One region of the Cutibacterium sp. KB22876 genome, then DNA from elsewhere that is predicted to be linked to it. Evidence: riboswitches for the same ligand, from Rfam matches in the RefSeq annotation. Region 1 holds a riboswitch; the other holds the start of a gene.
What was found. A riboswitch is a leader RNA that binds a small molecule or an ion and turns the genes downstream of it on or off. The one in region 1 is predicted to bind cobalamin.
Positions count from the first base shown of each region.

Region 1 (4,533 bases):
GGGATGTGTCAGTGGGATGGGTGTGACACAACGGGCCGGGGCTCGCCGGGTCACAGAGAAGATGGGATAGGCCCGTGATGGGGTCGACGTGGCGTGTGAGCCTCATGCCGAACGCCCTGCTCACCTCGCCACGGGTGAACACGTCATGTGGTGGACCCTGGGTGAGCACGTGTCCCCCTGCGAGGACGGCGACGTGATCGGCGTACCGCTCGGTCAACGTGAGGTCATGGATCGCCACGACGACGGTCTGGTCGAGGTCACGGATGAGTGCGAGCAGGTGGTGCTGCTGGGCCAGGTCCAGGTGGTTGGTCGGTTCGTCCAGCATGAGTATGGGAGTGCGCTGGGCCAGCCCACGGGCCAGCATGACTCGACGGCGTTCCCCACCGGACAGTCGTGAGCAGGGTCGATCGGCGTAGTCGGACATGTCGACCCGGTCTAGTGATTCCATGACGATGCGATGCTCGTCCTCACCGCCGTGGTCCCACGGCCGTCCATAAGGGGTGCGACCCAGGGCGACGAGTTCACGCACGAGCAGGTCACCAGGTGGTGAGTCCTCCTGGGCGACGAAGGACACCTGGCGTGCGCGTTGTCTGGCCGAGAGACGTCGGAGGGGGACGTCGTCGAGGAACACGTCTCCGGCGGCCGGCCGGCTGATTCCGGCGATGGCACGCAGCAGGGTCGACTTGCCCGAACCGTTGAGCCCGATGATGGCCGTGACGGTACCGGGTTCGAAGTCCAGATCGACGTCTCGGACGATGGTTCGCCCCTCGACCTGCGCCGCGAGACGTCGTGTGGTCAGTCGGGTTCCCATCATGCCCCCGCGTACTGGTAGTGGCGCCGTCCCAGCAGTAGTAGGAGTACTGGGGCTCCTAGCAGACCTGTGACGATGCTCAACGAAGTCTCCTGAGGTCGGCTCGCCACCCGGGAGAGGACGTCGACCCACACGAGGAAGAGCGCACCGAACAAAGCGCTGACCGGCAGGACGACGCGATGGCGCGGTCCCACGAGGAGCCTAGTGAGGTGGGGAATGACGAGGCCCACGAATCCGATGCCGCCGGAGACCGCGACGATCGCGCTCACGAGGATGGCCTGGACGATGAAGAGGGCGACTCTCAGGCCGGTGACCGGGACCCCGAGCGAGGAGGCGAGTTCCGGGCCTGCTGCCAGCGCGTCGAGCCACCTCGATCCAATCATGAGCAACAGCAGGGTGACGAGGACCACCACCGCCGTCGGCACGAGGGTCTGCCAGGAGGCACCCGCCACGCTGCCCAACAGCCAGAAGAGGACGGACTGGGCCGATTTCGGGTCGTTGCTGTGGAAGACCAGGAAGCTCGACATCGCGCTGAAGGCCGAGGACATGACGACACCGGTGAGGACGAGCCGCAAGGGGCTCAGACCTCCCTGGGCCATGGCGATGCCGAACACGGCCGCGGTCGCGACGAGGGCACCGAGAAGGGCACCCAGGTACAGCGAGTACACGCCGAAGGCCGCCAGCGTTCCCGTGGTGATGGCGGCTGTCGCCCCGACGCTGGCCCCTGCCGAGACCCCGAGCATGTAGGGATCGGCCAACGGGTTGCGTACCAAGGTCTGCATGACGGCACCACCGACGGACAGTCCGGCCCCGGCAACGACGGCCAGCACCGTTCGTGGAAGTCGCAACCCCCACACGATCTGGTCCGCGGTGGCCTCGACGCTGCCTCCGCGCACGTGTACATCCAGGACATGCCACGCCTGTTCGACGGGCAGCCGGATCGTGCCGAAGGCCAGCGAGAGCACGACCCTCAGAGCAAGAGCAACCGCCAGGACCAGCAGTACGGGCCCGGCGGGCAACCGGCGATCCTCGTGGGCCCGCGATGACGTCGATCCGTCCGACGATTGCCGTTGCCCGCGCGAAGCGCAGGGATGGGTGTCTCGATGGCGGACGTGTGGCAAAGGAACTCCTGGCGGTTGACGCCCATCTCGCGAGGCGTACGGCGGCTGCATTCGCCGGGAGGTTTTCGGACTCGGGGTCGCGCGGCTCGTCCCCCTTCCCAGGTGTCTCCACCCAGTGGGCTCGCGGCGAGCCATCACCCACACCGCTGCGCGTCAGTCCTGGATTCGCACCAGGTTCCCTGGCCGGCGAAACGCACCGTACCACGCAGGTGGTGAATCGTCCCACTCATCCATGACCCCGCCCCGAGAATCCAAATTTCCATCCCGAGCGACATGTCCAAGAAGTGGCGGATGTCTCACTCGTACACTGTCCACATGCGAGGTCATGCAGTGATGGCGGACCCGGAAGGCGACGTGCGGATTCGGTATATATTTACGAGATGATATAAAGGCTGTCGACGGGTCCAGTGGTCTTGTTATTGCTTGGGCGTCATTGCACCGGTTCGGTGTCCGATCACATGCTCGTCATCACGGGTTCATGTCCTGTTCGCAACCGCGTCATTACTCGATATTCCAGATCGCCGCCCTTTGTGAATTGAACCTCCGCGTCGCTAGCATCGGATCGCAGATCCTCCCGGGATGGTTGCCCATACTCCTTGACAGGGGCGTGCATCGACTTCCACAGGGGCTCTGTGAAGCACGTCAATTCCTATGGATGCGAATCCGTGAGGAGTATGAAAAAGCCATGTCCTTGAAGAGACGTCCAGGGCGCAGAGTTCTCGCGGCGGCTGCCTCGGCAGTCCTCGCAGTGTCTGCCATGATGCAGGTGCCGGCGGCTCACGCCGTCATTCCACCCAAGCCGCAGGGCTATCCGATCGCGCACCTCTATGAGTCGTGCACGGATGCCTCCGCCCACGCCCAGGGATACCCCGAGTGGCATTACGGTGAGACGGGACGACGCTACCTCAGCGACGGCACGATCCAGTTCACCAACCGCACCGATCAGGTCGTGCCGTACACCGGCACGATCGAAACTGAGAGCAACCACGACATTTCGGCGACCTCGGCGGCGAAGCTCCCCTCTGGATGGAACACCACCGCCAAGTCTGACATCGGCCTCAAGATGTCCAATGGCTGGGTCGAGGGTGAGACCGTCGGTCCCGTCAAGCTCAAGCCAGGTGAGTCGATCCGCGTCGAATACGGCGTCCTCGAGAAGGACTTCGTCTCGATGTTCGTCACTTGCCGCGACGGCGTCCTGCAGAACTCCAACGGCGCTAACGTCATTCGTGGCACCGGTCCGGCCGGGCGATACGCCTTCGTCTACCTCATCCACGCCGACGGCTCCATCTCGGATCTGGCGATGCAGATCCCGTCGCGCCACGCGGGTGCCAACAGCAAGCCGATGGGATCGGACGCGTACACCGCCATGTCGGGCCCCAGCCTGGAGTCCGTGGCGAAGCCGACCGACCACGTCGTCGAGCCCGCCGTCGCTCCGCAGAAGGATCCGTCCTGGCCGGCGAAGGGTCAGACCTGCCGTGCCCGCGACATCGCGTGGTACCCCTACGACATCTCGTCGATCCAGCCCACCTACCGCAAGCCCGGCTATTCGACGGACTTCCTCAACTGGTCGAAGGCCCCCTACGACTACCACCCGGTGACCGACTTCGTCGTGGGCGCCCAGTACAACGGGTACGCCAACTGGATGGGTCGCTACGGCCGCCCGCCGGCAGGATGGCTTGGCTCGGTTGACAGCACCTACCGTGCCTATATGCCCGTCGGAACCGCCCTCGGTGCGGTACATCTGCAGCCCGGTGAGCGCGTGCGCGTCACCTATGGCACGACGATGACCCGCGTGAACTATCGCGAGATCCACTGCGGCAGGGACGGAAAGTACAGCTTGGTGTCGAACTACGGCACCGCCTCGGCGCCGAGCGGTTTCTGGGCCGAGGCCACCGTCACCTCCCGGGACGGCAGCGTTCGCAAGATCGACGTCACTCCCGACAAGTACCGCCAGCTCCCCCTGCCGACTCAGTCAGACCGCTGACCTAGCCGTCCCCGACACCACGACCACCGTCAATCCCGACCACGAAGGAGAACACTCATGATCACCCGACTTCTTGCCGTTCCCGCAGCCCTCGCCGCCTCGGCCGCTTTCACGGTCGTTCCGGCCCAGGCTGCTACCCCGGCCCAGGCCGCCAACCCCACGACGATCGGCGCCTCCTGCGCCAACATCGGTGAGACCGGCCAGACCATCACCCGGACCCGTAGCTACTTCGACGGCTCGGCCGGCACGTGGACCATCTCGAACTACAACGACGAGCCGCTGCCCATCACCCGGACCATCACCGAGACCAAGACGAAAACCTGGAACGTCTCGGCCGGGGTCGACTTCCCGATCCTCGACCTCATCCACGTCACCTTCTCGACGAGCTACACCGACAGCCAGTCCTACGAGGTCGGCGACACCGTCGGCCCGTACAACCTGGCGCCGGGCAAGACCGCGGTCCTGCGTGCCGGATGGGTCGTCTCGGACTTCCGTGGCCAGCACACCGTCTGCGGCTCCGATCACACCTGGAAGGCCAACGGTGGCGAGTTCACCGCGAGCCTTCCGAAGGAGCGTCACATCGCCATCAGCACCCGCGACAACGACCCCTCCCTCGA
Region 1 covers NZ_AP040858.1:1,953,705-1,958,237, reverse strand. Annotated here, with positions in the region: gene AC6I1W_RS08870 (ABC transporter ATP-binding protein) at 1-811, opposite strand, end outside; gene AC6I1W_RS08865 (FecCD family ABC transporter permease) at 811-1,830, opposite strand; cobalamin riboswitch at 1,992-2,113, opposite strand; gene AC6I1W_RS08860 (hypothetical protein) at 2,618-3,916, shown strand; gene AC6I1W_RS08855 (hypothetical protein) at 3,974-4,533, shown strand, end outside.

Region 2 (4,533 bases), 870 kb from region 1:
GTTCGTGGGGTTCTGGTCGTAGACGCCGCGAGTGCCGTGGGCCTTGAGGTCAGCGCGGGCCTGGGCGTCAGCTCCGCGGTATTCGTGACGGAAACCGGGGTGGTAGAGGTGGCTGCGAGTCTTGATCGGACCCTCTGCCAGGGCCGGTCCGACGAGGACGACGGCGTGCTTCCACAGCTTGTGGTTGCGCATCGTCTCCGAGAGGTGGGCCAGGTCGCAGCGGAACATGATTTCCTCGGGCCAGCTGACCGCGTACCCGATGATGCAGGGAGTCTCGGGCAGGTAGCCTCCCTCCAGCAGGGCATCCTGAAGAGCCTTGTTACGGGCCGCCGAAAGGTAGATCGCCATCGTCGCACCGTGACGGGCGAATGAGGCGACGGTCTCCCCATCGGGCATGGGGGTCCGCCCGCCCTCCAGTCGGGTGAGGACGAGTGACTGGGACACCTCTGGGACGGTGATCTCGACGTCCATCCGGGCCGCGGCGGCCGAGAAAGCCGAAATGCCCGGGATGGTCTCGAAGTCAATACCGATGCGACGACACAGGTCGCGCTGCTCGGCGGTGGCGCCATAGATGGACGGGTCACCGGTGTGGACCCTCGCCACCACCAGCCCCTCGTCGCGAGCGCGGGTGTAGAGGGGCTCGAGGTCCTCCAGCGGGATGGAGGCGGAGTCAATGAGCTCGGCTCCCGCCTTGTGACGGGCCACCATGTCGGGGTGAACGAGGCTGGAGGCCCAGATGATGATGTCAGCGGTCTCGATGACACGGGCTCCGCGCAGGCTCACCAGGTCCGGAGCGCCCGGTCCGGCACCGACGAAAACGACCTTGCCTGCTCCCTCGGGGATCTCCCGCCGCGGTACCGGAGGCGGCTCGATGGCGTTGTGGTCCAGATCCTCCAGGACCCTCTCAGAGGCGTGCTGAGTGGGTCGTGCAGCTTGAGGTTCGTTCACAGTTTTCCTCCCGTGATGGTGCGCTCTGGAGTGGTGAGGACGGTCGAGAAGTACGGCAGAGCCTGAGTATCAGCGACCTCACCGAGGGTGACGATCTGCTCGGACTCCAGCGTGACGTCGGTGCCGATGACAGCCTGACGATCCCGCTGCCGCAGCTGCTCGACAACGTCTGGGAGTTTGCGTCCCCCCTTGTAAATCGCCACTGAGTCGACGAGGTCGAGGACCTGGCCAAGTTTTTCCATCCCGACGGTGGCCGGGACGAGGGCCAGGACCTCCTTGCCCTCCACCAGCGGGCGCCCGGACGCCGCCGACAGGGCCTGCATGGCGGTGATACCTGGGCTCAGCTCGACGCTGACGTCGGGGAGTCTCTCCTCGACATTGGCGCGCAGGTAGGTGAAGGTGGAGAAGACCGTCGGATCTCCGACGGTGGCCAGGGCGACAGTGCGAGCCCCTTCGTCGAAGGCCGTGATCGCCGCATCGGCGGATACCTGCCAGGAGGCCCTGCGCTTCTCGCCGACACCAGACCTCTCCCGCATGGAGAAGGGGATGCGCTTGATGCGCTCGACGATCTCCGGGGCGACGGCAGTGATGATGGTCTCGGCACGTCCGGGACCGTCGGTGGTGGCCTCGGTGTAGGGCACGAGGATGACATCAGCCTCGCGCAGGATGCGCACGGTTCTCAGGGTGACCAGCTCTGGGTCACCCGGCCCCACTCCGACCCCGATGAGGGTTCGTCCCGACTTGTGGTCAGGATGTACAGGGGCATAGCTCATGACGGCCTCCTCAGGTGTCCTCGCCCGATGACGTGCGCAACGAACCGTTCGAGTGTCTGGCTGCCATCACCGCGGCGATGGTCACAGTGGCGGGACCGCGCCGGACTCACACCGGCTTCCTCGAGATCGGTCGTTGTATCGATCCTCCCACATCGTGGCACCACACCACGACACGGCCGGGGTCAGCTCCCGCCTGCCAGGGAGAACAGACGGTCAAGACCGAGATGCTCCTCAACGGCGTCGGCCAGCACGTCGATCATCTGCTCGCGGCGCTGCCCATACCCGATGGCACCCTCCACCGGGCGCCACGCCGATCCGGCATGCTCGGCAGCTTCGGCCAGCCAGGCGCGCCGGAAATCGTCACATTCGAAGGCACCATGCCACATCGTCCCCCAGACACTTCCGACGCGGACTCCGTCGAGGAAGGGCTCCCCCGCCGACAGGTCGACATCCATTCGGCCGTGATGGATCTCGTAGCCGCCGACCTCGATCCCCCGCCAGGATCCGCTCGGGATGGCCAGGGTCTTGTCGGCACCGAAGGTCACCTCGACCGGCAGTAGCCCGAGTCCCTCGGTTCGCTCGGTCGGCGATTCCTGACCCTCGGGGTCGAGGATGAGGCGGGTGAGCATCTGGTAGCCGCCACAAATGCCCAGCACAGTGCGACCTTGACGGGCACGGCGGGCCACGACCTCAGCGATTCCGGTGGACCTCAGCCACTCCAGATCACGCACGGTGGACCGCGATCCGGGCAGGACGAGCACGTCGGCCAGTTCGCAGGTGTTGGGGTTGGTCGTCACCTGGACGTCGACCCCGGCCTCGGCGGCCATGGCGTCGACATCGGTGGCGTTGGAGATTCTCGGCAGCCGGACGACGGCAACCCGCAGATCGTCGGTGGAAACGGAGTTCCCGTCGTGACGCCAGCGTCCCACCTCCAACGCATCCTCACCGTCGAGCCACACCTCGGGGACCCAGGGCAGCACCCCAAAACTCGGCATTCCGGTGCGACGAGTGATCTCTTCCAGACCAGGAGCGAGAACGGACTCATCACCGCGGAATTTGTTGATGACGTACCCGGCCAGCAGGGAACGGTCCGCGTCGTCGAGCAGCGCCCAGGTGCCGAAGAGGCTGGCGAGCACCCCGCCGCGGTCAATGTCCCCGACGAGCACCACCGGCAGGCTCTTCTCCCTTGCCAGTCCCATGTTCGTGTAGTCACCGGCACGCAGGTTGATCTCGGCCGGGGAGCCCGCACCCTCGCAGATGACCATGTCGTGGGCGGCGGAGAGCTCGTCGTAGGCGGCCCATGCGGCTTCCGCGAGGTGACGTCGTCCGGTGGCGTACTGTCCCGCTTCCAGCACGCCTCCCGGCGTGCCACGCAGCACGATGAAGGAGCGACGATCGGTGCCAGGTTTGAGCAGCACCGGATTCATGGCTGATTCCGGAGTCACCCTGGCGGCGCTGGCCTGCAGGTACTGCGCCCGGCCGATCTCGGACCCGTCGGGGCAGACCATCGAATTGTTCGACATGTTCTGGGCCTTGTAAGGAACGACGTCGATCCCGCGACGCCACGCGGCCCGGCAGAGGGCAGTGACGACCAGCGACTTCCCGGCGTCAGAAGACGTTCCGGCGACGAGGATTCCACTCATCTCACTTCTCCTTCGCGCTCGAGTCGTAACGACGAGGCAGGATGCCGCCGTAGAACCTGAGGTGGGCGATGGCCGCTACGCCGAGGCAGGCGGCAGCCGTCGCCATCCCGGTGACCCCGGTGACGAGGTCGGCAGCGTCCGCGACCTTCCGACCGTCCGGGCGTGCGCCGTCTCCCAGCAGGGGACGATCCTCGTGACGATTGCCGTAGTAGACATTGCGTCCGCCCAGTTGCACCCCGAGGGCGCCCGCCCAGGCCGACTCGCACCATCCCCCGTTCGGACTGGGGTGATGGCCATGATCACGCATCATGATCTGCACTGCCCGACGCCGGTCTCCCCCGACGGTGGGCGCCAGCAGGCAGGCGAACAGTCCGGTCAGCCGGGCGGCAGGGAGATCCAGCAGATCGTCAAGGTGGGCGGCAACCTTCCCGAAGTTCTCGTAACGCTCGTTGTGGTGTCCGATCATGGCATCGAGGGTGTTCGCCCCTCGATGTACCAGCATTCCCGGTACTCCGGCCACGGCTCCCCACCACAGGGATGCCACGGCGGCGTCGGCGGTGTTCTCGGCCATGGACTCCACGGTCGCCCGAGCCAGTTCCGGCTCGTCGAGCTGGTCGGCGTCACGGGAGCACAGGTGGGACAGCTGCTCGCGGGCCCCGGCCAGGTCGTCCTCGTCGAGCCGGACGTACATTCGCTGACCTTCGTCGGCCAGCGAGGTCGCCCCGATGACCGCCCAGGTCGTCGCAGCCGTCGTGATCACGCGCAGCATCGGGTGTTTCGCGGTGACCTTCTCGACCCCTGCCCCCAACAGGGCCAGAGGGACGAGACATGCAGCCACATGAGCACCGCCACGCGCGACGGAGTCGGCCCAGTCACGCTTCTCGAGGGCAGCGGCGGCATTGCCAAAGACCGCCACCGGGTGGTGTTCCTGCGGATCACCGAACAACCGATCGGCGACGACACCTACTCCCAGCCCCACTGCCCGGGCGGCCAACCCGAGCCCACGACGACGGTCACGATGACACAGCATGCCCACACCCTAGAGCAGCGGCCCGGACTGATGAGGAGAGGAGTCGCTGATGAAGGGTCCAGAGGGGATTGGTACCCGCCCCACGAAAGGACCGACCAGTGCGGCCCAATCCAGCAGGAGCCGACCGACACCTCATGCG
Region 2 covers NZ_AP040858.1:1,086,529-1,091,061, reverse strand. Annotated here, with positions in the region: gene cobM (precorrin-4 C(11)-methyltransferase) at 1-948, opposite strand, end outside; gene cobI (precorrin-2 C(20)-methyltransferase) at 945-1,673, opposite strand; cobalamin riboswitch at 1,660-1,887, opposite strand; gene AC6I1W_RS04970 (cobyric acid synthase) at 1,904-3,364, opposite strand; gene cbiB (adenosylcobinamide-phosphate synthase CbiB) at 3,366-4,394, opposite strand.
Region 2: it holds a riboswitch for cobalamin, as region 1 does, so the genes downstream of both, cobI (precorrin-2 C(20)-methyltransferase) here and AC6I1W_RS08865 (FecCD family ABC transporter permease) in region 1, are expected to answer to the same signal.